Linked DNA regions of Candidatus Puniceispirillum marinum IMCC1322. Each later gene encodes a partner of the first gene's protein in a complex. Links are inferred from orthologs where the notes say so. Each region holds a gene or a part of one and is shown in the gene's direction. Other genes may lie near its edges.

Region 1 (15,417 bases):
TGGTGTTTACAAGTGGCTAAGATGTAGCCTAGATAAGATTAGGCTTCAAGACCCAGACGCGCGCGGGCGCTATTTGCCGCATGTGCAGAGGCGACATCATCAATATAGAGCAAACCGGCAAGCCGCCGCATGAGTTGGGCTTCGTAATCATGCAACACGCCATCAGCCAGCACCACCATCCAGATCATTTCCATGATAATAGCGCGTTCTTCGGCATCGGTATCATTGCGGATCTGGCGGGTAATGCCAGAAATCTCAACACGATCATCATAGTCTTGACGTGCTTTCTCGATCATTTCGTCAATGACATCCGGTGTCATCGATAGCTGGTGTTCAAGCGCGGTGGCAATTGCCATACGCTCGGCATCACCAAGTGTACCATCGGCCATTGCCGCTTCGATCAAAAGTCCGGCAACCGTTGCCGCCCATTCGGAATCATCATCCGGCGTTTCGGCAATTTCATTATAGGTTTTTACCCAGCTTGTTAGTTTATTCAGCATCTAATCCTCGTCTGCCAGATGAATGGCTTTTAATTGATCGGTTTCGCGGCGCAGTCTTTTGGTGGGGCGGCCGCTACCCCTTGTCCGGTTTTCAAAATCGCGTCCGGTTTTATCAACAGTCTTGGCTGTGACAACAGGCGGCGACAGATCATTATAAAGCGTAACCGCTTCGCTTGCTGGCCCACGGCGTTGTCCCAGCGCCACAATCTCGATAACCCGCACATCATTCTGTTGCACAAAGGTCAATATCTGTCCCACCACCACCGCGCGATGCGGCTTGTTCATGACTTCGCCATTCAAGCGCAATTTGCCGCTGGCAATGAGCCGTGTCGCCAAACTGCGGGTTTTGAAAAAACGCGCATACCAAAGCCATTTATCTAGCCGAAGGGCCTTTGTATCATCCGCCAATGGATTGTCTTTCAATCAGCCATCAGTCCTTTAGTTTCAGATTTGCAAGCACCGCAAAGGGCGAATTCGGATCTGCCTGTTTTTCGGCTGGACGCCGGTTTTGCGGTTGATTTCGAGATTGCTTTGGTGGCCGTTTTTTGGCCCCGCCCCTGTCAGATTTGCTGCGCCCTTGCTGCGCTTTTGCGTTTTTGGGCTGGCCGTTACCGCGATCTGCATCGGCTTTGGTATCCGCATGCGCACCATTTGATGTCTGTTTGGCACGGCTAGGTGTGCGTTGAGGGCGGGCTTTGCGTTTACGCTCAAATAACTGGATCGCCGGTTTTTCCGGATCTTCCGATGCTTCTTCACCCACAATGACACAACCAAGATCAAGCAACATCGCGCCCATCTGTTCACGCGTTGCCCCGGCCAGCGACAGCATGTCCTCAGTCAGTTTGAAGCTACCAACACGCGCGGCGGTGCGCACCAGCATTGCCACACGCTCAACCATATCAACCCGCATCACACGACCACCAAGCCGGCGATAACCGACCGCCAGCCAGAAATTATCATCAACGCCTTCAGGTGCATCAATGGCAACGCGGCCTGCGGGCGGCTCGGCGGCAAAATCATTGCTGGACAGAAACCCCTGATCCAGATTCCAGAGCAAAGCACGTAAAGCAATCGGCGCTGGCTTCAGCATTTCCGGCATATAAAGGCTTTCAACGCCAAAGCGGATGCCTAGACGCGCCAAACGTGGCTTGTCAGCCTCATGCATTGCCCGCGTCAGATGCCCCACTTCGGCTGTCGGTAGCGAACCCAAACGCTCGAACAGCATATAGGCAATGCCTCTGGCCGCACCAGTCAGACCTGTGGGCGCTGACGGCGTTGCGTCAGCAGCTTCAGAAACATGCGCAGAAACGGGCGCAGAAACGGGCGCAGAAACGGGCGTAGAAACGGGCGCAGACGCAGAGTCTGATACGGCTTCTGCTTTCAAATCCGAATCGGCTGAAGCCTCGCCTGCCGAAGCCGAAGGCACTGCTTCAGATGACGGCGGTGCTTCATTGTGTTTTTCTGCTGGCTCAGCAATTGTCATTGACGGCGCTGCATCTGGTGTCGCCAGAATGGTCAATCGGCCAAGCACTGTATCAATATGTGCATTAATAAAATCGGTCAGGCGCGCCACAAGACGTGTTGTCTGGTCAATCGAAAGAAGGTCACTGCTCAGCAGTTCAGTACGCGGACTATACAGGCTGTCGCCCTTGACCAGTCGCGCCACTATGGATTCACGCCAGCTGATATTGCCCTTTTCATCCAATTTGAATGCCAGATCAGCCGATCCGGTAAAGGCACGAACACGGCGCTCTATTTCATCGGGAAGTCCCCGGCGGGCGGCGGCCAGAATTGTTGCCTTTTCTTCGCCCTCGGACAAGGTCGGCATGAAGACAAACCCATCAAGCTGTCCTACATTTTCACCTTCGACAAGAACCGTACCGTCGGCCTTAACTGATGCCATCAAATTCTTAGTTTCCTTCAGTCTTCTACTCAAATGGGCCGCGCGTTTATCAACAAATCGCTCAGATAGTCTTGAATGCAGACAATCAGACAAGCGATCCTCAATTTTACGAGCACGATCCTGCCATTCTGCGGGGTCATCTGTCCAGTCAGAACGGTGCGTAATGTAAGTCCAGGTACGAATATAAGCAAGCCGCGTCATCAAAGTGTCAATATCGCCATCAAGCCGATCAAGCTGGGTCATCGCTTTGGCCACCATATCCGTGCCAAGCACACCATCCTCGACCAGCGCCAGATAGATCGATGCGAGCATTTCATAATGATTTTCATTCAGGCTCTGGCGAAAATCGGGAATGCAGGCGACCTCCCATAACAGACGTACCTGCCGCGCACCCGACACGGCGTCTTTGATCTCGGGACGACCCGCCAGCGCCAGAAGCGCGCGATGATCCAGCGCATCACCTTTACGGAACAAAAACGGTAATGGCGGCGGCGCTTCGAGTGATCCAAGCAGCATATCAACCGAGGCAAAATTGAGATCACGGCTTCGCCAGTAAAAGGCTCGCAAAGGCGGAAAACGGTGCTGTTCAATCGCTTCGATCAATTCAGGTTCCAGCGCGTGACATCCATCGGTGACGCCAAATGTACCATCATTTATATGCCGTCCGGCACGTCCAGCGATCTGTGCCATTTCCGAGGCAGTCAGCTTGCGCATCTTGCGGCCATCATATTTGACATCAGCCGCCAGCGAGACATGCGACAGGTCAAGATTGAGCCCCATGCCAATGGCATCAGTCGCAATCAGGAAGTCAACCTCGCCATTCTGGTATAATTCGACCTGTGCATTGCGCGTACGCGGGCTAAGACGCCCCATGACAATGGCCGCACCACCGCGCTGACGCCGGATGAATTCAGCAATCTGATAGACATCAGCCGCCGAAAAAGCCACCACCGCCGCACGCCGTGGCAAACGGGTGAGCTTTTTGGGGCCACTATAGGATAGTTTCGACATACGCTGGCGGTAATCGATCTTGGCATCGGGCAATAATTGCCGCAACAGGGGTGCCGCCGTTTCTGCGCCCATGAACATCGTTTCAAACAGACCGCGCGCATGAATGATCCGGTCGGTAAAGACATGACCCCGTTCACGGTCGCCAGCAAGCTGTATTTCGTCAACACCCACAAATTCAAAACGCCGGTCAGGCAGTTCCCCTGCTCCATCGCCAAGTGCCGACAAAGTCAGAGATTCTGGCATCGATTCAACGGTCGCGCAGATATAGCGCGCTGATGCCGGAATGATACGTTCTTCGCCTGTTATCAAGCCAACTTTGGCCGCACCAAGCCGCGCCACCAAGCGGTCATAATTTTCACGCGCCAAAAGCCGCAGAGGAAAGCCAATGATACCACTGGCGTAACCTGTCATCCGTTCAAGCGCGAGATGCGTCTTGCCCGTATTGGTTGGCCCAAGAACCAAAGTTACATTTTCGGCTGAACGACGCGCCATGGAAATATCGACAGAAACTAAGTTAGGAACAGATTAGACATATTCAAACAGGCAAAGCCTACAGGGGTTTAAGCATTTGTACATGTGAAATCGGTTATAGCCCTGAACAAAACCCCGCCGGAAATGCCAGCGGGGTTTGATAGCTTGTCTCAAATGTAAGACTTTTGGTTATGATGCTGGTTTAGGCCGCGGCCAGTTGACGAAGAACGTAATGCAAAATACCACCATTTTTGAAATAGGTGGCTTCGCCATCGGTATCGATTCGTGCCAGAAGCGTTACAGACTGACTTTTGCCATCAGCACTTGTAAAGCTCGCCTGCACTTCCATGCCTGCCGAAATGCCGCCAGCAAGGCCAGTCAAAGACACACTTTCAGTTCCATCAAGACCAAGGCTTTCGCGGCCGACGCCTTCAGGGAACTGCAACGGCAGAACACCCATGCCAATCAGGTTGGAACGGTGAATACGCTCAAAGCTTTCGGCAATCACGGCCTTTACGCCCAATAGGCGCGTGCCTTTGGCCGCCCAATCACGGCTAGAGCCCGTACCATATTCCTTGCCGCCAATGACAATCAGCGCCGTGCCTTCATCAGCGTAACGCATTGCCACATCATAAAGCGGTGCCACATCACCCGACGGCACATGCTGGGCAAAACCGCCGGTAGTGCCTGTTGCCGCCATGTTTTTCAGCCGGATATTGGGAAAAGTGCCCCGCATCATGACCTTGTGATTGCCCCGACGCGAGCCAAAGGAATTGAAATCAACCGGACGCACCTGATGCTCGGTCAGGAAGTCTGCCGCTGGCGTATCACGGGCAATCGAACCTGCCGGCGAAATATGATCGGTGGTGATCGAGTCGCCCAGCAAGGCCAATATACGGCCATTTTCAATATCGCTGGCACCAGCTGGTACATCGCGGCTCATGCCTTCAAAATAAGGCGGATTCTGCACATAGGTCGAACTATCATCCCAGTCAAAGGTGAGGCCAGCCGAGGTCTTGATCGCCTGCCATTCGGCGGTACCCTTGAACACGTCTGCATAGCGTTCACGGAACATTTCAGCCGAAATGACCTGATCAACAACCGTACGGATATCGTCATTTGATGGCCATAGATCGCGCAGATAGACATCATTGCCATCTTTGTCCTGACCTAATGGATCATCATTCATCACCTTGCTGACCGATCCGGCAAGCGCATAGGCAACAACCAAAGGCGGCGAGGCCAGATAGTTTGCCGCAACATGCGGGCTGATCCGGCCTTCAAAATTCCGGTTGCCCGACAATACCGACGTAACCGTCAGGCCACCCTCTTCAACCGCTTTGGCAAGCGGCGCGGCAATGGGGCCCGAATTACCGATGCAGGTTGTGCATCCATAGCCGACCGTGTGAAAGCCAAGCGCATCAAGATGCGAGGTCAGACCCGCCTTATCAAGATAGGCCGACACCACCTGACTGCCAGGTGCCAGTGAGGTCTTAACCCACGGCTGAACTGTCAACCCGCGTTCATGTGCCGCCTTGGCCACCAGGCCGGCGGCAACCAGAACCGACGGGTTCGAGGTATTGGTGCAAGACGTGATCGCCGCAATGACGACATCACCATCGCTGAGGCTGTAATCTGTACCGTCAATGGCAACTGATTTAGGCGCTGTCCGCCCTGTGGATTCGGCAAGCGTAGCCGCAAAAGAGGCCGCCACATCCGGCAAAGCCACACGATCCTGCGGCCGTTTTGGGCCTGCCATTGATGGCACAACCGTGGCAAGATCAAGCGACAATATGTCGGTGAAATGCGGATCAGCTGCATCGCTGGCACGCCACATGCCCTGCGCTTTGGCGTAAGCCTCGACAAGCGCTACACGGTCATCATCACGACCTGTCAGACGCAGATAGTTCAGAGCCTCATCATCGATTGGGAAAAAGCCACAAGTCGCACCATATTCAGGTGCCATATTGGCAATTGTCGCACGATCCGCCAAAGATAGCTGATCCAGACCAGGGCCAAAGAATTCGACAAATTTGCCAACAACGCCGCGCTTGCGCAGGGCTTCGACAATCATCAGCACCAGATCCGTCGCTGTCGCGCCTTCGGGGAGTTTGCCATCAAGACGGAAGCCGATCACATCAGGCACCAGCATCGAAATAGGCTGGCCAAGCATGGCGGCCTCGGCTTCGATACCACCAACACCCCAGCCCAATACGGCCAGACCATTGACCATGGTCGTGTGGCTGTCAGTGCCAACAACCGAATCCGGATAGGCAACCGTTTCGCCATCTTCATCGCGTGTCCAGATTGTCTGCGCCAGATATTCAAGATTGACCTGATGACAGATACCTGTTCCCGGCGGCACAACGCGGAAATTATCAAAAGCACCCGCGCCCCAGCGCAAAAATTCATAGCGTTCCTTGTTACGGGTGAATTCTAGCGCGGTGTTTTTGGCCGCCGCGTCAGCCCCGCCTGCATGATCAACCATGACCGAATGATCAATCACCAGATCAACAGGTGATAGCGGATTGATTTTTTCAGGATTACCGCCAATCGTTCCCATCGCATCGCGCATGGCTGCCAGATCGACAACTGCCGGAACGCCGGTAAAATCCTGCATCAGAACGCGCGATGGACGAAAGGCAATCTCGCCGCCCTCGCCGCTTTCAGCCCAGTTTGCCAGCGCGCCGATATCGGCGGCCGTGACCGAACTTTCGTCCTGATTACGAAGCAGGTTTTCCAGCAAAACCTTGAGTGAAAATGGCAGACGTGCCAATGACGGATAAGTCTCGGCAAGGCTGGCAAGCGAGTAATAGCGGTATGTTTTGCTGCCGACAGTCAGATTAGCACGGCACGCGTCACGCAATGTCTTTGACATGGCGGTTTCCCCTTTACGGTTGAACTTCACAAATAACAGAGCTGGCCAGCATGAGGAGCGCCTCAACGCGGTCACCCATCTTATAGCGCGTTTCACTTAATTTTTCCAGATGGAATTTTGGAAAACCTCTAGACCAAAGGCTGGTTTGACAGGTAAACATGCGGCATGGCTAGTGATGCGGCATCTATGAACGGGCAACCGGGGAACGTACAACCGGGGCTTTGGCTTGACGCGGTGACGGTTCTGCGTGGCATCAGGCCGGTCATTCATGAATTCAGCAACCATCTTGATTGTGGCCAGCTTGGCCTTGTGCATGGCGCCAATGGCGCGGGTAAAACAACCTTGCTACGCGCGATTGCTGGACGGCTTCCTCTGGCAAGCGGTGCAATCACATGCACAGCAGGTTCGGGCAGGCTAGTTAACGGCGAAGAGGCGCGGCTTTATGTGGGGCATCAGGATGGCCTATCCAGCCAGATGAGCGGGCGTGAAAATCTGCATAGCTGGGCGGCGATGACTGGCTATGGTGATGCACAGCGGATCGAGGCAGCTCTTGCGGCGCTTGGCTGTCTGGGATTTGCCGACAGCATGGTGCGGCTGTTGTCACGCGGACAAAGGCGACGGCTGGCACTGGCGCGGTTGAGGCTGGGCCCGAAAACGGCCTTATGGCTTCTGGATGAGCCGAATGTAGGGCTTGATGATGATGCACGCACAGCGCTGGATCGCATCATTTGCGCGCATATAGACAATGGCGGCATGGTGCTGGCAGCAACGCATCTTGATCTGGGTGCAACGCTTGGCAAGACACGGCAGATATGGACGCTAGGACACAAGGCGCATAAAGATGCATAGTGTTTACGCGCAGATAAAACGTGACCTTACCATCGCCTGGCGTAGCCGACAGGATGTCGCTGTCATGCTGATTTTCTTTGTTATCATTATCGCCTTGTTTCCGCTGGCTTTTGGCCCGTCGGCGGCAACGCTAGAGCCACTGGCCGTACCGATCATCTGGATCGCGGCACTGTTGTCGATTCTGGCCGGATTTGACGGGCTGTTTGCCGATGATGTGCGTGAGGGCTGGCTTGATCAGATCAGCATGCCAGTCATCAATGAAACACCTGGCGACCCTCCAACTGGCGGGTTTTACCAATTAGGGCTTTATGCGCTGGCCAAGGCGGTAGCGCATTGGGTAAAAACCGGCGTGCCTTTATTGCTGACAACACCTTTGATGGCGATCATGCTTGCCATGCCACTGCATCAACTGGGCGCGTTACTGGTGGCACTGGCTGTGGGAAGCTGTTGCCTGACCTTGCTGGGGATCATAGGCGCGGCATTGGCGCAAGGCGCACGGCGCGGCGGCGGGTTGATGGCCTTGCTGGTTCTGCCTCTGGCCGTACCCGTTCTGATTTTCGGGGTGATGGCATCACAACCTGATATGACCATGCCCGGTACCTATATAATCGTAACCCCGCATCTGATGTTATTGGCGGCACTGGCGTTGCTGTTGCTGGCACTGGCACCGCCGGTGGCGGCGATGGCGCTGATCGAAAGCGACGGGGGTAGCGGATCATGAGGCTAGACATTGCGATTTCAACAAAAAGGGCTATATCACACGGGCATGTTTGATTTTCTGGCAAATCCGACGCGTTTTATGCGCATCGCCGACTGGCTGTTTCGCCCGCTGTTATTGATAACAGCGGTGACGATGGCCTATGGGCTGTATCTGGGATTATTTGCCTCGCCGCCCGATTACCAGCAAGGCGAAACCGTGCGGATCATCTATATCCATGTGCCCGCTGCATGGCTGGCTTTGTTTGGCTATGTTGGGCTGGGATTATGCGGCCTGTTCTATATCGTCTGGCGGCATCCACTGGCAGATATTGCGGCGCGTGCGATAGCGCCTGTTGGGGCGATGTTTGCCTTTCTGACACTGGTTACCGGTGCCTTATGGGGTAAGCCCATGTGGGGCGCATGGTGGGTCTGGGATGCACGATTGACCTCGATGCTGATTCTGTTTTTCTTCTATCTGGGCGTGATCGCATTGGCGAATGGCTTTGACCGCCCTGAGCGCGGTAGTCGCCCCGCCGCCTTGCTGGCGCTGGTTGGGTTGATCAATGTGCCGATTGTTAAATTTTCGGTTGATTGGTGGCATACATTGCATCAACCTGCCAGCATCCTGCGCAGTGGTGGCCCCGCCATTGATCCGTCAATGCTGACGCCGCTTATTCTGATGCTGATTGCCTGTCATGGCTATTTTGCTCTGGTCGTTATTATGCGGATGCGGGCGCTGATCACCGCACGGCGTATCGCCACGCTTGCCTTAAAGCGCCTTGGCAATAATGGTGGCATATCATGAACAGCCTATTCGAAATGGTACAATTTGGCGGGTTTATCTGGGCCAGCTATGCGATTGCCGCGCTGGCACTTATGTGGATGTTTGTGGCAAGCTGGGCAAGGGCAAGAACGCTTGCTAAAAAACTGCGCGCAATGATGCAAGAAGATGCCAGTGATAACAACGATAATGACAAGATCACATAAGATATTGCTTACAGCAATCTAGCTGGAACGCCGACGGCCACCCCGCCGACGGCCGCCTTCAAGCGCAGGGGCATCTTGTGCTGTCAGAATGCGTTCAGGCAATGGAACCATTGCCGACAGTTTGGCATAGGGATCGCTTTTGTGCGGGATCGCCATCGCCTTGACGAAATGATCCTGAAATGAGGGCTCAATCGCGGTTTCGATTTTTTCGATATTGCGCACGGTCTGTTCAATTTCAGCGCGAGCACCTTTATTCAGCAAGGCCATGCGCGCACCTGCACCTGCCGAATTACCTGCCGCCCTCACATTTTCAAGCTCGCAATCGGGGATCATACCAAGCACCATGGCATATTTAGGGTCAATATGCGTACCAAAGGCCCCCGCCAGCACAACCTTGTCGATATGGTTGATATTGATCTTATCCATCAATAAACGGAAACCAGCATATAGCGCGGCTTTGGCCAGCTGGATCGCGCGTACATCATTCTGGGTGACGGTTACATTGTCGCTGACACGATAGCGGAATGTACGGTCATCAGCCTCAATGCGCGGGCTGATCAAAGCTTTGCCACCATCAATCACACCATCCATCGTGATGATGCCGGATAAATACATTTCACCCAGAATTTCAATGATTCCCGATCCGCATATGCCGGTAATGCCAGTGGATTTTACCGCTTCGTCAAAGCCATCTTCATCCGACCATTGGTCAACGCCGATAACGCAAAAGCGCGGCTCCAGCGTTACCGGATCAATACGCACCCGCTCGATCGCCCCGGGAGCCGCACGCTGGCCAGATGAAATCTGCGCCCCTTCAAAGGCAGGCCCTGTTGGCGAGGATGCGGCCAGAAGCCGGTCACGATTACCAACGACAATCTCGGCATTGGTGCCCACATCAATAAGCAATGTCATTTTATCGGTTTTCTGCGGCGCTTCGGCAAGCACGACACCGGCGGCATCAGCCCCAACATGCCCAGCAATACATGGCAGGATATAGGCGCGTGCGCCCTGGTTCAAAGCAAGGCCAAGGTCGCTGGCTTTCAGACTGAGGGCGCTATCAACAGCCAGTGCAAAGGGGGCACCGCCAAGCTCTAGCGGATCAATGCCCAAAAGCAGGTGGTGCATAACCGGATTACCGACCAGAACAATTTCGATCACGTCATCACTCGACATGCCAGCCTGTTCGGCGGCACCATCAATCAGCTGCTGCAAGCCTGCGATGACAGCCTTGGTCATTTCAGCAGGCCCATCAGGATTCATAATGCCATAAGACACCCGACTCATAAGATCTTCGCCAAACCGAATTTGCGGATTCATCGCGCCCGTTGAGGCAAGTACCGCGCCCGTTGCCATATCGCAAAGATGCGCCGACATGGTTGTCGAGCCCACATCGATAGCGACGCCAACGACATTTTCTTTCAGCCCCGGCCAGATGCCTGTTATGTGACAGCCATCACGCAAGGCAACGGTCACATGCCATTTGCCCTCGCGCAGAACAGGCTGTAACTGCTGAAGGATATGTAAATCACAGGTGATTTCACCTGATACACGATCTGGCCATTGCTTTGCCAAAGCTTCGGCCAGACGACGAAAATCACCAGATGGTTCATGCATATCGGGTTCGCGCACCTCGACAAGGCATAGCCGCACAACTGGATCCATTTCGATCTGACGTTCATCCGCCGCCTTGCGAACAAGCTGGTTATGCACCTGGCTTTCAGGTGGCACATCGATCACCGCATCGGCAAGCAGGACAGACTGACATGATAGCCGCCGACCATCAGCCAGACCGCGTTTATCCGCATAACGGGTTTCAACCGCCGTTACCGCACCAAGACTTCCAGCCCCTGAGACGATACCATGTTTCGCAAATTCACCAGTACCAACATTAATCTGGCACCGTCCACACATCGCCCGGCCACCACAAACAGAGTCTATATCAACACCAAGTTCGCGCGCGGCCTGCAGCACAGTTGTTCCCTGCGCGACTTTAGCCTGACGGCCTGATGGCGTGAAAACAACTTTGATATCAGTTTTGCCGTTCAGGTTTGCATCGGGGACATCGGCGACGGTTGGATCTGTGCTCATATAGCTTGCCTAACATAATTGGGCATACCCTTAGGCACTCCGGCTACGACGTGTCTGACGACGTTCGCGACCACCAGATCCTGCGGCAACCGGTTCACGAAAACGCTTGATCCAATTACGACATTCAGGGTCATTACCATTCATAACATTTGCACCCATTATACCCGTCATTTCTTCAGAATGAAGCGGATTCATGATCGCCGATGTCATGCCTGCACCTGCTGCCATCGATAAAAAGGCAGCATTCATGCCATGCCGGTTTGGCAAACCAAAGGAAATGTTGGAAGCCCCGCAGGTTGTGTTCACCTTAAGCTCATTACGCAACCGAATAATCAGGTCTAGTGCCGAACGCCCCGCCATATTGATGGCGCCAACCGGCATGATCAGCGGATCAACAATGACATCTTCGCGCGGGATACCGTAATCCTCGGCGCGCTCTACAATCATTTTGGCAACCTCATAACGAACATTCGGATCTTCGGAAATGCCGGTTTCGTCATTCGAAATTGCAACAACAGCCGCACCATATTTCTTGACTAGCGGTAAAACAACTTCAAGACGCTCTTCTTCGCCTGTTACCGAATTTACCAACGGCTTACCTTTATAAACAGATAGGCCAGCTTCAAGCGCGGCAACAATCGAACTATCAATCGCCAGCGGCACATCGACAACATCCTGAACCAGCTTGATTGACTCAGCCAGAATGGCCGGTTCGTCAGCCATAGGGATACCCGCATTCACATCAAGCATCGTTGCGCCAGCTTCAACCTGTGCCACGGCATCTGCAATAACCCGCGAATAGTCACCAGCCGCCATTTCGGCTGCTAGTAATTTACGACCTGTTGGATTGATCCGCTCGCCAATGACGCAAAAGGGCGCCTCAAAACCAATGGTAATTTCCTGTTTATCGGATGAAATAAGTGTTTTGGTCATGTGCCTAACTTTCTAAATATGGCTTACCAATTCTAGTGTTAAATTTTTGTAGCGTTGGAGTGTTTCTAGCTTTTGTTTTTTTTCGACAGTAAATGATATTAGGACACACAAAAGAAAGCCGAAGACAATCAGCTGTATCAAATCAAGCAACAATTCTTCCGTCATCAGATTGTCGCATTCATCAGAACATCTAGATTCGTTTATTAGGCTGATTTACGCGCATCACTGGTAATATTGTCTGACCTGAAGTTTGCATGAATCAAATTGTCTTTCAAAGGTTGAATACCAAGTGCCAAACAGACATCGCGTGTTATAAATGGCTTGTTCAAAGTGTAGAAATGAAACTGATCGACACCTTCATCCATTAAATCGACACAAATATCAGTTGCCACGACAACCGATAATATATCCTCTACGTTGTTTCGCTTTGCCATATCAAATTCATGCGCCAGACTATCTGGAATGCTGGCACCACATCGGGCAGCAAATAGTTTGGTCTTTTCCCAGTTTTCGATGGGAAGAATACCTGGCACAATCGGTGTATCAATGCCCGCCTTAACAGCGCGGTCACGAAATCGCAAAAACATGTCAGAGTCAAAAAAGAACTGCGTAATAGCCCCTGTTGCCCCTGCATCAATCTTGCGTTTCAGCCAATCAATATCAGCCCCATCATAAGCGGCATCAGGATGCGGTTCCGGATAAGCGCCAACCCATATCTTGTCAAAATTACGTTTTGCCAGTGCGGCAACAAGCTCAACCGCGTCTGCAAAGCCATCAGGCGTGGGGGTAAATCGACTGGCACCCCCGGGGGCATCGCCACGAAGTGCCACGATCTGTTTTACCCCCACGTCAAGATAGCCTTTTGCAACATTCATCACCGCATGACGCGTGGCATCAACGCATGTTAAATGTGCCGCCACATCCACATGCCATGTCTGCGCAATCGTTTTTGTCATATCCCTTGTCAAATCGCGCGTACTGCCATTAGCCCCATATGTGACCGACACAAATTCAGGATGCAACGGAAGTAGCATATGCAGGGTTTCCCATATGGCAAAACTTGCGCTCAGCGATTTTGGCGGGAAAAATTCAAATGATATTTTAGGTTTTTTGTTATCCACCATGTGCTTGTCCAATTGATAAATCAGTTTCAACAGACGCGATTGTCACATAGTCAAAAAAATGACACAATCTCATAATAATCATATTAATTATGAGGAATAATCATGAATATTGAATTACGTCACTTGCGAAGCATAATGGCCATTCACAATACCGGATCGCTTCAGGCGGCGGCAACGCAGTTGCATGTGACACAATCGGCATTATCGCATCAGATAAAAGCGATACAGGATCAGGTTGGTGTTGATCTGTTTATCAAGAACGTAAAACCAATGCGGCTATCGCCAGAAGGTATGCGCTTTCTTCATGCCGCCGAAAAGATACTGCCCGAGATTGAAGCTCTGAAAGCTAAATTTACAGATATGCAAGACGGAAAGTCTGGTCGGCTTCATATCGCGATTGAATGTCATGCCTGTTTTGAATGGCTGTTTCCGGTGATAAATATATTCCGCGAGGATTTCCCCGACATAGATGTAGATATTCGCCCCGGCTTTGCATTTCGCGCCCTACCCGCATTACATGAAGGTGAGATAGACGTTGTCATTTCATCGGATCCCGAGACCATCAATAATATCGAATTTCTTGATCTTTTTTCATACGCCCCTACCTTCATCGCCGCAAAAAGCAATCCGCTTGCCAAAAAACGATACATCGAAGCAAGTGATTTTGCCGATCAGGTGCTTATCAGCTATCCGGTAGAACGCAACAAACTTGATATTTTCAGTCAGCTTTTGATTCCTGCAAAGGTTGAACCAAAAGCAATAAGACAGGTCGAGCTAACCGCAATCATTTTGTTGCTGGTGGATGCCAATAAGGGGGTTTCGGTGCTTCCCGATTGGGTTATTAGATCAGCCGAAATGAGCAAAGGCACCGTCACCAAGAAGATCACGAAACAAGGCCTTAGACGTAAACTTTATGCTGCTACCCGCAAAAGCGACCTTGATAAAGCATTTATTCAGCGATTCATTGAGCTAAGCCGTAACGGCAAGGCATTCATCAAACCTAGCCAGAGCGGACAATCAGCACTTATTCATGCCGACTGAAATCACGCAACAAGCGCTTCAAAGCCACCTTTAGGCAAGCTTTTGATCTGGCCATCAGCGATAGCCTGTGCGTAAGCCGCCGTTTTGGCAAAACCACCAAACGGATAAAAATGGAAATGCTTGATCATGCAATCTTTGTCAGCCGCCATACCTTCGGCAAGGTCATCAAGAAGGATATGCGGTGATTGTACAGTCATCAATTTAGCTACATTCTTGGCCTGTTTGGCGATAAAGCGCATTGATGGGCCAATGCCCGATACCTGGGCAAAACGGAACAAGGTCTTGATTGTGGCAGGCCCCGGAATACCGACGCGGATTGGCAGATTATTGCCAGCGTCGCGGATCGATTTTTCCCAAGCCAGAACAATATCGGCTTCGAAACAAAACTGGGTTTCGATATAAAGGTTCAAGCCATCGCGCTTGGCCAGCTCATTTTTAAGCATAAGCGCTTCGACGATTTCTTCGTCGCTTATGTCAGGACTACCTTCAGGATGGCCAGCTACACCGATATCAGTGATGCCATATTTCTGAATCAAGCCAGTGTTGAGCACTTCGATGCTAGAGGCAAACTGGCCAACCGGACTGTCAACACCACCGCCAATGACCAGAACTTCGCTAACACCTGCTTTCTGGGTGAACGCCGACAACAATGCGTCAAGCTGGTCAGTATCTTTCAAAGACCGGGCAGCCAGATGGGGTACCGGATTCATGCCATCATTATGCAAACGTTGGGCAACCGCAACCGTATCCATTGGATCACTGCCAGGCAGGAACGTAACATTGACTGTCGTGCCGGGTGCCAGACAATCAGCAAAGCTGTCGATTTTTGACGCTCCATTAGGCGTCACTTCGATTGACCAGTCAGACGCGGCGGCTTGGATTTGTTCGATAGTTGCGGACATTGGTAACCCTCAAAACTCATATATTATTGAA
Region 2 (15,205 bases), 370 kb from region 1 along the record:
ATGAACCGTGATCCGAAATCGCCTTTGTATTCTTGAATGCGGATATCGTCCTCGATATCCCATAACGCTTTGTTAATCGACTTCAACTGGTCAATCAAATCGACCATATGATCGGTTAAAAACATCTCGTCTGAAACCAGCGGCCGCAGATGCGATAATTCTGTTTCGACATTGGCCAATTTCGCCGTGTCATTGATGTTTTCCAACTTGATTTCAAGGATGGTGATCTTATCCAGCACTTCACCAACTGACATAGGCACATTCAGCAACACGACACTAGCCTTTCGCCGTTACAATAATAACCGGATCATATCTGATTTGCAGATAGGTGCAAATCAATAGCGGCGAAACCATACTTAAATATTTATGACCCATACTTGTCATAGGTTCCATAATAGATGTAAATGGTGCTTGTTCAGCATATTAGATATGCACCAAAGAAACCCAATTACAAAATGCAGAACCCATGCCCGACAAAGCCGTAACATCATCCAAAGACGAGTTTTGGCTCGGTGTGCGTGATGAGCTGCCAATGATGCTTGGCATTATTCCATTCGGCCTTGTTTTTGGCGTGTTGGGTATTTCCAGCGGATTAACACCACTTCAAACCATTCTGATGTCGTCCATTTTGTTTGGCGGTGCCAGTCAGGTGGTCTTTGTCCAACTATGGGCAAGCAATGTACCAGCCTTAGTAGTGGGCGGATCCGTAAGCGTGATCAATTTACGCCATGCACTCTACAGCGCATCAATAGCCTCCTATCTGCGCCCTCTTCCCCTGCGGTGGCGCATTATTCTGGGCTATTTGCTTACCGACGAAGCCTATGCGATTTCAATCCGGCGCTTTACGAATAAGCCTTATAGCCCAAACCAGCATTTTCATCTTCTTGGCGCTGGCCTGACATTATGGATTAGCTGGCAATGCGCAACCATTACAGGCGTATTGGCAGGCACAACAATTCCGCCTGAATGGTCGCTTGGTTTTGCCATCCCTCTGACATTCATCGCCATAGTGGCCCCCGCCATCAAGTCCCGTGCTGATCTTGCTGCCTGCATCACCGCTGGCACCATCGCTATTACAGGCCAAAATTTACCTTTCAAAACATGGATCGTTCTGGCGGCCATAGGCGGAATTGTGGCTGGCTGGAGCGTCAAAACTGTAACGCGGCGCCCACGAAGGCAGGACGCCGGAGGGCCGTCATGATCTGGTTTGTTATCATCGCTACTGGACTGATTAACTTTGCCACACGCATTAGCATGTTCTCGGGCTATTCTCCCAAACAATTACCGAACTGGCTTGAAGATGCGCTTAGCTTCGTGCCGATAGCCGTTTTAACCGCAATCATCGCACCGGCGGTGCTGTTTAACGATGCCGGCATGATCTCGATCGTCGATAATACACGTTTTTATGCGGCGCTTGTGGCCATAGTCATTGCCCTGATTACACGTTCGGTTTTGGCCACGATTTCCTCAGGTCTGATGATATTATGGGCACTAACCTATTCCGGTTTTTAGGGTTTCAAACAGCTCTGGCCTTTGGCCGCTGCCTACACATGACAAAATAACAAAGCACCATCATGACAAATACCGCCATAATCGCGCTTATATAATATATTTTGAAAGTGCCCAGATACTCCTTGGTGACGCCGCCAAACACATTGCCAAATACCGCACCGATACCCAGCATTATATTACCACCTGCAAAAATCTGCGTGGCTAATACGGCGTCATATACCTTACCTATATAGGTGGGAATGAGCGCTGGCACCGAATAGAAACATAGACCGAACCCGATACCGGCCCCGATGAAATAAAGTGTATCATGGTGCAGAATCAAAAACACATTCGCCGCGATCAAACAAGCCAAGGCCACGATTATGACATTACCAATGCCAAAACGGTCAGACGCCATCCCCATTACAATGCCAGCAAACAAACCTGTTGCCCCCATCGCCACCCACGCATCACGGGCAATTTCGGCTGAATATTGCAATTCATCGCGGATAAATGGAGACAGGTAATTCTGAAAAGGCTGCATGGTAAAACCAACAAAGAACAACAAACACCACAGCATCATAACATCACGAGACAGCAATGTGCCAAGCGATACAGACTTGGATTGCAAATCTTGAGGCGCTATTGATGCACTGATCTTTTTTTCAAGAATATTCATGTGCCAAAGATATACTGCCGATAAGCCAACAAATATCAGACAGCCTAAGCCAACTGTTATCACCCCTGCTCGCCAGTCAAAATTATTTATAAAATAGGGGGCAATAGATCCGCTGGCAAATGTACCTATTCCGGCGCCCGTTCCAACCGCACCAAAGGCCTTACCCATATGCGCCTTGGAAATAAAGCGGGCAAAAACGCCAACCATTGGGGCCCATGAGACAATGGTCGCAAATCCAGCCAAAAACATGCACAGGCCAACCATCCAAGGCTGTTCTGCATATCCCAACCCAATCAGACTCAATCCAGTCAGCGCAACAGCTAACACCACAAGACGACAATTACCAAACAAAGGGGCTAACAGATAACAGGTCACACCACCAATGATCAGACCTATCTTGCCGCCTGCTGTTAAAAGCCCAAGATAGTTATAATCAAAACCGATTTCCGCCTGGATGTCAGGCAGAAATGCGGAAACAAGATCCAGACCGAATCCAAATGAAATGGCCAAGAACAAGCCAAAAATCATCACCAATGATGTTTGTGCCACTGTGCCCATGACACGCTCCAGAAGTTATGATCCGCTACTAACCTCTAGTCTGGACTCACATATAATCATAGTATTGGATATTTGATGACTGTGGCGCAAAAGCCCGTAATATCAAATCACAATCTTGTGAACATACTAAACGCCGGCGGGGTTATCCACATCATTGCCCATTTCGGCAAGGTCCTGATAACGATCACCAATACGATGATGCGGACGTCCGGTCGTTGCGCCGCCAAGTGCTACCAGAATCTCATCAGGTCCTGGCGCGTCGCCAATTGCAAATTGCAAAGTCAGATAATGTGACCGCCGTCCCGCATCGATTTTATCCATCATCGGAATGGTAATGGCGGTATTGGCTGGGCCGCGAAGATTGGTAAAGCTTAGATAAGATTTTGCCCCTACCGCTTCACGGTAGAAATTGCCAAAGCGTAGGGTATGGGTCACGCCAGACGCATGTTCAATCTCACCATTCATGCCCACAATTGCTGCCTTGCCGTAGGCTTCGATTTTGTCGCCACCACCTGCCATGTCAACAACACGCGCACTAAGCATCTCTCCAATCACGGGGGCTATTGCCTGAATACCGGGGCGCAAATCATCAACAAATTGTCCTGCCCATGGATTTGTAAATACGGCTGCCGCCGCAAACATATGCCATGGCTCAGCAACCGCCTTAAACCCTTCAATGAAGGTGGTGTCTTCATAGGTGACGATTTTACGGATTTCGGGCTTGATGATTTTATTGGACATGGTGAACCTATCAAATATGTGAGTTGCAGATTTTTTGATTGTTACTAATGGACTGGTGCTTGCCCGAATTATTTCAATGATGCACTTTTGGCAAATATATCACATTTTTCAGCCAGAATAACATCAAGATTGCTGATGCCACCTTCGGAATGCGTTGTCCATCTCATCTGTACCTTATTATAGACATTTGACCATTCAGGGTGATGGTCCATTTTATCAGCCGCCAAAGCAACCCGTGTCATAAACCCAAAAGCCGCATTGAAATCGGTAAATTTAAACGTTTTTTCAAGACCTATGTGATCATCACTTATACGCCAGACATCAAGCGCATCTAATGCCTTTTCAACAGCGTCCTTATTTAATTTTTCAGCTTTTAGAGCCATGGATAGACTTCCTTTCATCCGGTGAGGGTCACATGATAGTCACTGGGTGGGGCGATGTGCCAGCGCAAAATAGCACCTCTATTCACATAGCTTTTTCATGGGTATGATATCAATATGAAAAAAGAGCTTTTGATCGTCGCCCATGCACCGTCAGATAATACGGCAGCGCTATCGCGCGCCGCTTTTGATGCCGCAAATAACTACGCGCCAGATGATCTTATGGTTAGGCTTTTATCCCCCTTTGATGTCCAAGCCAAAGACGTAATAAAAGCCGACGGCGTTATTATTGGCACCACCGAAAATATCGGTTACATGGCGGGTGCAACCAAAGATATGTTTGATCGATGCTATAATAACTGGATTGATATATGCGCTGGCAAATCTGTCGGGGTTTACATTCGCGCTGGCCTTGATGGCACCGCAACCACACATGCGTTAAACAGTATTCTCACAGGTTTGAGATGGCGAATGATGGCACCGCCATTGGTTCTTCATGGCACTTGGAATCCGGCTTTCATCGATGACGTTGCCGAATTATCACTGGGTATGGCTGCAGGCATGGATGCTGGGATTTTCTAGCCTTACATAATTAATGCGAATGCTTTTTCTTGGTTTTTGAGTCAGTTGACATACCACCAATATCGGCAGGCTTCTTGACCATGGCATCCTGTTTTTGCGTACCTGCCTTTTCAAAAACAAGCGTGACTGACAATGTCTGTCCAACAGCTAACGTATCTTTTAGCCCCATGAACATCAAATGCAGACCGCCAGGTTCTAAAGCCACATTACCATGTGCGGGCACTTCAACCCCGCCCATGACATGCCGCATTTTTGCAATGCCATCGACATTGGTCATTTCATGAATCATTGATTTTTCGGCAAAGTCGGCTTTTACAGCTACAAGGCGGTCGGCTTTCATTCCATGATTGGCAATTGTTAGATAACCCGCCGTTGCCGACATGCCTGGCGCAGTGGCACGAATGGCAATATCACTTATCACCAGTTTTCCAACCTGCATGTCTGCATAGGCCATTTGCATGCCAAAGACCGAAACAAATAATAATACAAAAAATTTGCAGATTAGGCGCGACAGAAAAGCGGGAACCAAGCTGGACATTTATTGACCTCTTATAGACGATGCTTAGGAAAGATTTAGAGATTTGACGTCAGCAATGGTTTGCAATCCAAGCTGCGCCATGACATCACGCACTTCTTCAAGCAAAATATCTGCGGCATGATCACCACCTTTTTTACCTAAAGCGGCTACTGCATACATAAAGGCACGACCAATCATTACAAAATCTGCGCCCATTGCCAGCGCGCGAACAACGTCAAGACCTGATTGAATGCCGCTGTCAACAATCAACGGTATATCATCGCCAACAACGGCACGAATGCCGGCAAGTTGGGCAAGAGGCTGTGGTGCTGCATCAAGTTGTCTGCCACCATGATTTGAAATAACAAGCGCATCGACACCCATTTTCACAGCGCGTGCCGCATCCTGACCATGCAAAATACCTTTTAGAATAAGCTTGCCTTCCCATTCGGCGCGAATATCTGCCAGATAATCCCAATCAAGCGACCCGTTTAGCTGTTCGCCAATAAATTTGGTTATTCCCATGGCGCCATCATTCTTGGCATAAGGTTCCATATTGCGGAACCGCGCGCCGCCATTTAGCAAAGTACGAATTGCCCATTCGGGACGCATCATGCTTTGCCACACAACCTGTGGGCTAAAACTCGAATTACCGCGACTACCCAGCGGCGCACCAGCAATCCGCATACGCTCACGGCGGCTTGGTGAAGGCACATCGGCAGTCAAAACAATATTCTTAACACCGCAAGCACGAGCCCGGCTCAGAAGATCTTTCATCAATTCACGATTGCGCGGGGCATAGAGTTGAAACCATGTCATATCGTCAGCTACTTCACTCACACGCTCAACCGAGTCGCTGGCGACAGTGCTAAGCGCATATGGAAAGCCGTTGCGCTTTGCCGCCGCGCCCAAGATCTGTTCAGCACCTGGCCAGATCAGCGAGGCAAGGCCAATTGGTGCCACACCAAACGGCGCCTTATAGGTTTTGCCAAATAATGTAGTGCTGATATCAGCATCAATCCGGCCACGCAAAAATTGAGGTGTGAGCTGAATAGAATCGAGAAAGGCACGGTTTTCATCGCGCGTCGTATCATGCCCTGTTCCTGAGTCCAGATAGGCAAAAACAAATTTGGGAATACGGCGCGATGCGACTGGGCGCAGATCGCTTAACCGTGGATAGCGATTCATTAAGTCCATAAAAACCTCAGGAGCAAATGCTCACAATAACAAGAGATGTTCTTTTACGCTTTTATTTTTGGGTTTTCAAATATGCGATCACATTTTGAATGTCTGACTCCTTCTTCAGACCTGCAAACACCATTTTAGTGCCTTTAAGGAATTTTTTAGGTGCCTTTAAATAGGCCGTTAAAGTGGCCTCATCCCAGATAAGTCCGGACTCACGCATCGCCTTTGAATATTTATACCCCTCTATCGAACCGGCTTTACGCCCAATGATATTGACAAGATGCGGGCCTGTCTTATTCTTTTCTTTATCGGCATAGTGGCAGGCCTTGCAGCGCTTAAACACTTTTTCTCCATTGGCAACATCATCAGCTATTGCTGATGTCCCGAAAGAACAGAGCGAAATAGTTAATACCAGTTGAAACAAAACTTTCTTTAACCGCATGAAACGACCTTTAGCTAGAGCATGCCGCACGCCTATTGTAAAAAGCTGATGAAGCGTGATTTACATTCGAATTGTTACAATGCCTTGCTTTGGATTTCAACAGCAAGCACTTTCATGCGCCATCATGCCGCTATTTTGAACGGGTGAATATCTTGCCAAAACTGGCGTTTAGGCATACCAATGCCCATATCCTAGTGATGGAATTAACCAGGGGCTTTTGATGGTACCAAAGCGCAGAAGATTGATAATTATTGCGTCATACGCCGCTTTGCTAGGGGTTGTTGTCACACTTACGCTGACAGCATTGCAAGATAATATCGTTTTTTTCTACACACCCAAAGAGATTGCTGAAACCAATCTTGGCCGTGACCAGCAATTGCGGCTTGGCGGCATGGTGAAAAACGGCAGTCTCGATATTGTAGGTCTAGACTCAAAATTTGTTGTCACCGACGGGGAATATGACATAGCTGTCACATATGGTAATGCGTTGCCCAGCTTGTTTCGCGAAGGCCAAGGCGTTGTAGCCGAAGGACGCATTATTGATGGGGTTTTTATGGCCGATAATGTTCTTGCTAAACATGATGAAAACTACATGCCTGCCGATGTTGCCGAAAAATTGAAAGAACAGGGTGTCTGGCAAGGTAGCGAAATGGAAACAGGTGACGCACAATGATTGCTGAAGCTGGTCATCTATTTCTGATTATCGCGTTTGCGCTGTCGGTTTTGCAAATCTTTGTGCCTACCTATGGGATCGTCAGTCATAATCCTAAAATGGTTACCGCAACCTCGACGATCACACTTATATCTTGTGGTTTCGTAATGGCTGCTTTTCTGGCGCTTATGTATGGGTTTATTACATCAGATTTTTCAATCGCGTTGGTCGCTGAACATTCACATTCGTCAAAGCCAATGATCTATAAAATATCAGGCTTATGGGGTAATCATGAGGGTTCATTGCTATTATGGATTCTGATCCTGTGCTTATTTGCCGCCGCTTTGGCCGCAGGCTTCACATCAATGCCAGCAATATTGAAAGCCCGCATTCTGGGCGTGCAAGGTGTGATCGCCACCGCCTTTATCGCCTTTAGCCTGTTCACCTCAAACCCCTTTGCGCGGCTTTCACCCCCTCCCTTTGACGGACGTGGTCTCAACCCTGTCTTACAGGATCCCGGCCTCGCGATGCATCCGCCAATGCTATATATTGGTTATGTGGGATTGTCATTGGCCTTTGCCTTTGCTGTCGCCGGATTGATCGAAGGGCATATTGACACATTATGGGCACGATGGGTGCGCCCCTTTATTCTGGCCGCATGGTGCGCATTAACGCTAGGCATCGGGCTAGGCAGTTGGTGGGCTTATTACGAGCTTGGCTGGGGCGGTTGGTGGTTCTGGGATCCGGTAGAAAACGCCTCGTTAATGCCATGGCTTGTTGCAACAGCTTTGCTTCATTCAGTCCTGGTGCTTGAACGGCGCGGCGCGCTAAAAAGCTGGACTATTTTGCTAGCTATTTTGGCTTTTTCATTGTCACTGCTGGGCACATTTATTGTTCGCTCAGGCATTCTGGTATCAGTGCATAGTTTTGCCAGCGATCCCTCGCGTGGCGTGTTCATTCTAGCCATTTTGATGGTGGCTATAGGTATTCCACTAGCGTTATTTGCATGGCGCGGCCCAAGACTAGCTAGCTCTGGTGACTTTGCCATCATCAGCCGTGAGGGCATGCTGATAGTGAATAACCTGTTGCTGGTGTCATCAACAGTTGTTGTTCTGACAGGCACATTATATCCGCTAGCTTACGAGCTTGCCAATGGTGGCAAAATTTCAGTCGGGCCACCTTATTTCAACGCAACATTCAATCCGCTACTGGCACTCATGGCAATCGGCATGGCCATAGGGCCACTGTTTGCCTGGCGCAAGCAGTCATTGGGTCGGCTATCGAAAATATTCACGATCATGGCATTAGCCGTTTTGATTGCAATGATCACCTATGTCTTTGCCCTGCAACCGGCTGGCGTTACCGCTATTGCAGCGGCGGGCATCATTATCTGGCTGGTCGCTGGTATCATTGCCGAAATAGCTGTTCGCGTTCAGCTTTTCAAAGTACCGCTTGCCCATAGCTGGCGACGTTTCACAGGTTTGCCCGTTGCTACACATGCTGTCACTCTAGCGCATTTTGGCTTCGCTTTATTCCTGTTTGGTGCGGTATCTGACAGCTATCATCGAAGTGAGACTATCACCCGCGCCACAGCCAACAGCATGATTGAATTACCCGATACTGTTATGGGACAAGGCCGCTATTTTGAATTTGCAGGCGTCGAGGCACGCGAAGGTGCCAATTATGTCACCCAGACAGCCCTGCTTCATCTGTATGATAAGCACGCGTCAAAACTTGATACTTTAACGCCTGAAATACGTCGCTTTCCTGTCGAACAGCAAACCACCTCTGAAGCTGCCATAAGAAGCCGTCTTTCAGGTGATCTATATGCCGTACTTGGCGATGGTAACGAAACGATTGGCTGGACTTTGCGCATCTATCAAAACCCCTTCATCGGATTTATATGGATCGGCGCGATTGTCATGGCGCTTGGTGGTGGGCTGGCTATGCTTGGTGGCCGTCGCCTCGAAACCAAAAATGGCAGTGCATCATGAACAGGGCAACCTTCATCATCCCCTTATTTGGGTTTTTGCTGGTCGCGCTGATCGCTGGCTGGACATTATTGGGTATGCTTGACGGACAGCGTTCGGATAACCAACTACCCTCAGCCTTGCTCAACAAACCGGCGCCCACAACTATTCTGCCCGATATGGCTGGCAACAAAACCGACCTTGGCCAATTTAAGGGTCAGCCAGTTTTGGTAAATTATTTTGCGTCTTGGTGCGCGCCCTGCCGCGCCGAGGCACCAGCCCTTGGGCTTTTATCAAAGCGTATTGATATTGTCGGCATCGCCTATAAAGACCGTCTTGAAGATACAAATAAGTTTCTGGCTGAATACGGAAACCCCTTTCGTGCCATTTTAGTTGATAAAGATGGCATGACCGCGATCAGTTGGGGTGTTTATGGTGTGCCCGAAACCTTTATTCTTGATGCAAACGGCACCGTATTATTTCGCCATGCAGGCCCCGTTACCCGTACGGTTCTGGAACAGGATATTGAGCCAATTCTGGAAAGTCTGGGGCTATGATACGCCAATGGCTCGCGCAACTGCGTTTTATCAAATTGGCGCTGATTGGCGTGCTTTTGATGGGCGCTCTTGTTATGCCGATTGGCCCATATCAACAGCAGGCCTTGGCGATCACTGCCGAAGAAAGGCTGGATGATCCAGCGATGGAAATGCGCGCTCGTGATATCGGGCGTGAATTACGATGTCTTGTGTGCCAGAACCAGTCAATCGATGATTCTGACGCGGAACTGGCGGTTGATCTGCGCAAACTTGTCCGCCAACGTCTTGTCGCCGGGGATACGGATGCTGAAGTCATTGCGTTTATACGTGAACGTTATGGTGATTTTGTCTTGTTCAAACCGCCTGTATCTTCATCTACATGGCTTTTATGGGGCGCCCCTATCATTGCGCTTGGCCTAGGTGTGCTGATTATCTTTACAGCACGGCGCAAAACCAAGCCCGAAACAAAGGTAACTGCTTCGGCAGATAAAACCGAGAGAGCGCAAAACCCTGACGCCAGGATATCCGGACGGTTTGATCCGGCGATATTCATCATGGGCGCCGGTGCCATTGCGCTTGTTCTCGGCATTTACGCCATAATAGGGCGACCTGATCTGCCTGATCAGCCGCTGGCCGCACGGCAAGCAGATATTGCAAAGGAACGTGACAACCTCAAGCAAATGCGTACTGCCAGCATTGATGCGTTGCAAAAGGCGCAAGAGGCAACAGCGGCCAACCCTGATGACATAGCTAACTGGCTGGATCTGGCTGACAAGGCGAGCATGCTAAATGATTATGAAACGGAATTATTTGCCCTTGGCATGGCACTTGAAATAGCACCAAACTCTACGCCGCTTATGGCCATTCAAGCCGAAGCCATGGTGCGCGCTGCAGAAGGTCAGGTTACATTGCCTGTGCGAGAACGTCTGGCCGCCATTCTGGAACGTGACCCAATGCAACCAAGGGCGTTGTTTTTGACGGGTCTTGCCGCCTATCAGGATGGCCGAAAAGGTCTCGCCCTCAATATATGGAAACAGCTTCTTGAAAGCTTGCCCAAAGATGCACCTGTAATACCAATGCTAGAAGCGCAGATAGCTGCCATCAAAGCCGAAATGTAACGCTATTTTTGAATATCGTTCGAATCGTCATCTTTATAATCTAAATTCTGTGATGGCGCCGCTGCGGCTGGCATAGGGGCAGATAATGTCACATCAACGTCACGCGCCTTTTCCCTATAGACCATATAAAGGCCACCTATCAAAATCAGCCCCATCCCGATCCAGGCGCTCGTTTCCGGCCATTCATCCCAGATCAACATGCCCCAGAAAATACCTGACGGGATCGCCACATATTCGAACGGCGCAATGACCGACGCTTCTAAAACGCGATAGGCATGTGCTGACGTTACAGACAGCAATAAAACCGAAACTCCACAAATCAGAATAAACAGATAATCCATCAGGGACAGCGACGCTGGCGCACGCAACAGAAAATCGATCGTTGGATTATCACTATCCGGACGCTGCATGAATATATTCATTATCAGTAGCAAACCACCAACCACGAGATAGCAAATTTGCTGGACTGATACCATCGTGGCCAGATCACCCATGCCACTAAGCCGCCGCGTCCATATCTGGCAAAGTGCATAGCTTAATGCCGACAGCACAACCAGCAATGTTTCCGGACGGAATTCATCACCACCAGGCTGAATAATGACAATCATACCCACCAGCCCAATCAAAACGGCAATAGCACGATGAATACCTATGGTTTCTCCAAGAATTGGCACCGAAAGCAAGGTGATGAAAAGCGGCGATACAAAGAATATCGAAATGGCTATGGCCAGTGGCAAACTACCAAGCGCGGCAAAGAAGCTAATCATCGCCACCACAATGCACATGCCGCGTCCCACAAACAGCCAGAACACATGTGCTGGTAGCTTAAACATTTTGGATATGCCACGACTGACAAGCATAACAAGTATAATTGAAAATATCGCCCGCACGAACATGATCTGACCAAGCGAAAGATAAACGCTCATCAACTTTATGAGAGCATCATTTATCGGAATAACACCCATACCAAAGGCAAATAGCGCAAGCACAATAACGGGCTTATTAAAACTATCCTGCCACATATCAAACATCTCTCTAACTTCGGATTTTCCGACGATTAATGTCCTCTATCAGCAATTTCAATTCTGCGAAAGCATCAAATACAATCAACATAAACTCCGATAACCGGCATATCTTGCTATTGAGAATTCAGATTGAAATTAAACATGTCTTGAGGCAGTGTGTTCACATAAATTCATACCTCAGATCTAGCCCATGCAGGATGTAATCTGTCTTACCAGAAATAGGGTGTATTGATGACAATTCTCAAAGGTTCATGCCATTGTGGTAACATTCAATTCGAAGTCCATACCGGGCTTCGTGATATTGTAAAATGCAACTGCTCGCTTTGTAGCCGCAAAAATGCGCTTATGGCACAGGCGGAACCCGAGGAATTTGTCCTTGTGTCAGGTGAAGATAGTTTAGGACTATATCAGTGGAATACCGGGGTGGCGCGGCACTATTTCTGCAAGAATTGTGGCATCTATACGCATCACTGGCGGCGAAGCAAACCTTGCTTTGCCTATAACGTTGCCTGTATTGAAGGGGTGGATAAAGATAATATAACTGAATTCACTCAGGTTGATGGGCGAAGCTTCTCCGTCACCAAAGAAGATTAAAACACCCAAAGCGGTGCACATTAAATTTATCATAAGCAAAAGCGTGGAGCATAGGCATGGCGTTACAGAAAAATTTCATTGCGGGCGAATGGCTTGAGGGCGACAGTGCCATCGAAAACCGTAATCCGTCTGACCTGGGCGATATTATCGGCACATATGCCCAGGCTAGTCAGGCACAGTTGGATATGGCTTTTGAAGCGGCTGAATCCGCCCAGAAAATCTGGGCGAAAACTGGCCTTGAAGCCCGGCAAACAGCCCTGATGAATATTGGCAATGAACTGATGGCGCGAAGCACTGAGCTTGGCACTCTATTGAGCCGAGAAGAAGGAAAGCCATTAGCCGAAGGCAAAGGCGAAGTTTACCGTGCCGGACAGTTCTTTACCTATTACGCCGCAGAAACATTACGGCAAATGGGTGATACAGCCGACTCTGTGCGCCCCAATATTGAAATTGATGTTCGGCGTGAACCCGTGGGCGTTGTAGCCATCATCAGCCCATGGAATTTTCCGACAGCCACGGCCGTCTGGAAAATTGCACCTGCACTGGCATTCGGCAATGCCGTTATCTGGAAGCCAGCTAATCTGGTGCCAGCTTCGGCGGTTGCCCTTGCCGAGATCATCGCACGTCAGGACTTACCAAAAGGTCTGTTCAATCTGGTGATGGGACCAGGCAGTAGCATTGGTCAGGCACTTGTCGAAAGCACGGCGATTAACGCCATCAGCTTTACCGGTTCGGTTGATGTTGGCAAGCAGATCGCCACGTCGGCAATTGGCAACCTGACCAAAGTTCAAATGGAAATGGGATCAAAAAACGCATTGGCTGTCATGGAAGATGGTGATCTTGATCTGGCTGTCACCTGTGCGCTTGGCGGGGCTTTTGGCGGCACTGGCCAGAAATGCACCGCCTCCTCCCGCCTCATAGTGCATGAAAAAATTCACGATGAATTTGTCGAGAAACTATCAAAGGCGACCTCGTCGATGGTTGTGGATCATGCGCTTAAAGACGGCACCCAGTTGGGGCCAGTGGTCAGTGAAACGCAGTTAAACGAAAATATGGCTTATATTGATCTAGCAAAAAGCGAGGGCGGTGAAATTCTATGTGGCGGCGAACGCGTAACGCGCGAGACCGAGGGCTATTACATGACCCCGGCCTTGGTAGCCAATACCAGCAATGACTGGCGTATCAATCGCGAAGAAATGTTTGCACCCATAGCTTGTGTTATCAAAGCGGGTACATATGACGAAGCTCTGAACCTTGTAAATGATACGAATTTTGGTCTGACCTCGGGGATCATCACAAAGTCACTTGCACGCGCAACACATTTTCGTCGTAACGCCCGCACTGGATGCGTTATGGTCAATCTAGCCACAGCCGGTACCGATTATCATGTTCCCTTTGGCGGGCGGGGCGACAGCTCATACGGTCCAAGGGAACAGGGTGGTTACGCCGAAGAATTCTACACCACTGTCAAAACATCCTATATTGCATCAGGAACGCCGGAATAATCATGCATCGCATCGATAATCTACAATATGCCAACTGGTCTGAAAAAATATTCCGCCAAATGCGTGAAGGCAATGTCGATGCTGTTCATGTGACGATTGCCTATCACGAAACCTTTCGTGAGATGGTCGCCAATGTCGAAAAGTGGAATCTATGGTTTGAACGCTTTCCAGAGCTTATTTTCCATGGCAAGACAGGGGACGATGTCCGCCGTGCAAAAGCCGAAAACCGTACCGCTATCTTTTTCGGCTTTCAAAATCCCTCACCTATCGAAGACGATATTGGGCTGGTGGAAATATGCCACACACTTGGCGCACGATTTATGCAGCTTACCTATAACAATCAATCCCTGCTGGCTACCGGCTGTTATGAAGATGAAGATACCGGCATCACACGGATGGGACGTCAGGTTATCAAAGAGATGAATCGCGTTGGGCTGGTGGTTGATATGAGCCATTCTGCCGAACGATCAACGCTTGATGCTATAGATGTGTCCGAACGCCCTATAGCCATAACTCATGCTAATCCTGATTTCTGGCATCCAGCCAAACGAAACAAGTCTGACGATGTGTTAAGAGCACTAGGTGCGTCCGGCGGCATGCTTGGGTTTTCGCTGTATCCACATCATCTGAAAGATAAATCCAACTGCACGCTTGCTAGCTTTTGCGAGATGATTGCGCGAACAGCCGATTTGATGGGTATAGATAATATCGGTCTTGGCTCGGATTTATGCCAGGATCAGCCAGACTCTGTAGTTGAATGGATGCGCGTTGGCCGTTGGACAAAAGAAATCGATTATGGCGAAGGATCAGCCTCAAATGCAGGCTTTCCCCCTATGCCAGAGTGGTTTGAAGATAATCGCCATTTTGGTAATATTGAAGCGGGCTTGATGGCTCATGGCTTTTCGGCGACAGAAACCGCCGCTATCATGGGAGAGAACTGGTTGCGGTTTTACGATAACAATTTTGGTGCATCAGACGTTTAATATTTAACAGGGTCTATCATGGCAAAGACTGTTACGGCAAATAACCAGACACATATACCGCTTCGGGCAGGTAACGATGTCATGCGTCTTGCGCGAATGGGGTCTTTCCATCAAAGCAGGCTCAGCTTCATGCGGGTCTTGCTCCGGCGCCTCAAAAGCGAAAACTGGACATTCACGCGCCCTATCTGGGACATTGATGCCAATGGTGTCGGCGTTGCCACATACAGTGCTATTGGCCCCCAACGTA

What was found.
Region 2: the proteins of ccmB (region 1) and ccmE are in contact, whole or in part, in a solved structure (PDB 8CE8), measured with the Escherichia coli proteins. The link is inferred for Candidatus Puniceispirillum marinum IMCC1322 from one-to-one orthologs.

What each region holds. Positions count from the first base shown.
Region 1 is NC_014010.1:1,145,535-1,160,951, forward strand. Bases 6,471-9,468 are described here. They hold ccmB (heme exporter protein CcmB), read left to right. Parts: upstream 6,471-7,604; coding sequence 7,605-8,333; downstream 8,334-9,468. Other genes in these bases: acnA (aconitate hydratase AcnA), read right to left, coding at 6,471-6,763; ccmA (heme ABC exporter ATP-binding protein CcmA), read left to right, coding at 6,929-7,612; SAR116_RS05505 (heme ABC transporter permease), read left to right, coding at 8,379-9,116; ccmD (heme exporter protein CcmD), read left to right, coding at 9,113-9,298; SAR116_RS05515 (ASKHA domain-containing protein), read right to left, coding at 9,317-9,468. In the rest of the region: SAR116_RS13225 (tellurite resistance TerB family protein), read right to left, coding at 39-500; SAR116_RS05480 (Hsp15 family ribosome-associated heat shock protein), read right to left, coding at 501-923; SAR116_RS05485 (helicase-related protein), read right to left, coding at 931-3,906; more of acnA, read right to left, coding at 4,088-6,470; more of SAR116_RS05515, read right to left, coding at 9,469-11,386; SAR116_RS05520 (methyltetrahydrofolate cobalamin methyltransferase), read right to left, coding at 11,417-12,319; SAR116_RS05525 (methylenetetrahydrofolate reductase), read right to left, coding at 12,523-13,443; SAR116_RS05530 (LysR family transcriptional regulator), read left to right, coding at 13,546-14,484; SAR116_RS05535 (methylenetetrahydrofolate reductase), read right to left, coding at 14,487-15,386. UniProt on the Escherichia coli protein: Required for the export of heme to the periplasm for the biogenesis of c-type cytochromes.
Region 2 is NC_014010.1:778,962-794,166, forward strand. The notes cover bases 5,736-8,521. They hold ccmE (cytochrome c maturation protein CcmE), read left to right. Parts: upstream 5,736-6,795; coding sequence 6,796-7,248; downstream 7,249-8,521. Other genes in these bases: SAR116_RS03805 (alpha-hydroxy acid oxidase), read right to left, coding at 5,736-6,145; SAR116_RS03810 (c-type cytochrome), read right to left, coding at 6,198-6,575; SAR116_RS03820 (heme lyase CcmF/NrfE family subunit), read left to right, coding at 7,245-8,521. Outside these bases: SAR116_RS03765 (DUF6165 family protein), read right to left, coding at 1-254; SAR116_RS03770 (AzlC family ABC transporter permease), read left to right, coding at 467-1,201; SAR116_RS03775 (branched-chain amino acid transport AzlD family protein), read left to right, coding at 1,198-1,512; SAR116_RS03780 (MFS transporter), read right to left, coding at 1,517-2,728; SAR116_RS03785 (amino acid synthesis family protein), read right to left, coding at 2,855-3,454; SAR116_RS03790 (4a-hydroxytetrahydrobiopterin dehydratase), read right to left, coding at 3,538-3,852; SAR116_RS03795 (flavodoxin family protein), read left to right, coding at 3,967-4,431; SAR116_RS03800 (copper chaperone PCu(A)C), read right to left, coding at 4,442-4,969; more of SAR116_RS03805, read right to left, coding at 4,994-5,735; more of SAR116_RS03820, read left to right, coding at 8,522-9,221; SAR116_RS03825 (DsbE family thiol:disulfide interchange protein), read left to right, coding at 9,218-9,754; SAR116_RS13910 (cytochrome c-type biogenesis protein CcmH), read left to right, coding at 9,751-10,851; SAR116_RS03835 (DMT family transporter), read right to left, coding at 10,854-11,882; SAR116_RS03840 (GFA family protein), read left to right, coding at 12,108-12,470; SAR116_RS03845 (aldehyde dehydrogenase family protein), read left to right, coding at 12,527-13,975; SAR116_RS03850 (membrane dipeptidase), read left to right, coding at 13,978-14,958; SAR116_RS03855 (hypothetical protein), read left to right, coding at 14,977-15,205. UniProt on the Escherichia coli protein: Heme chaperone required for the biogenesis of c-type cytochromes. Transiently binds heme delivered by CcmC and transfers the heme to apo-cytochromes in a process facilitated by CcmF and CcmH.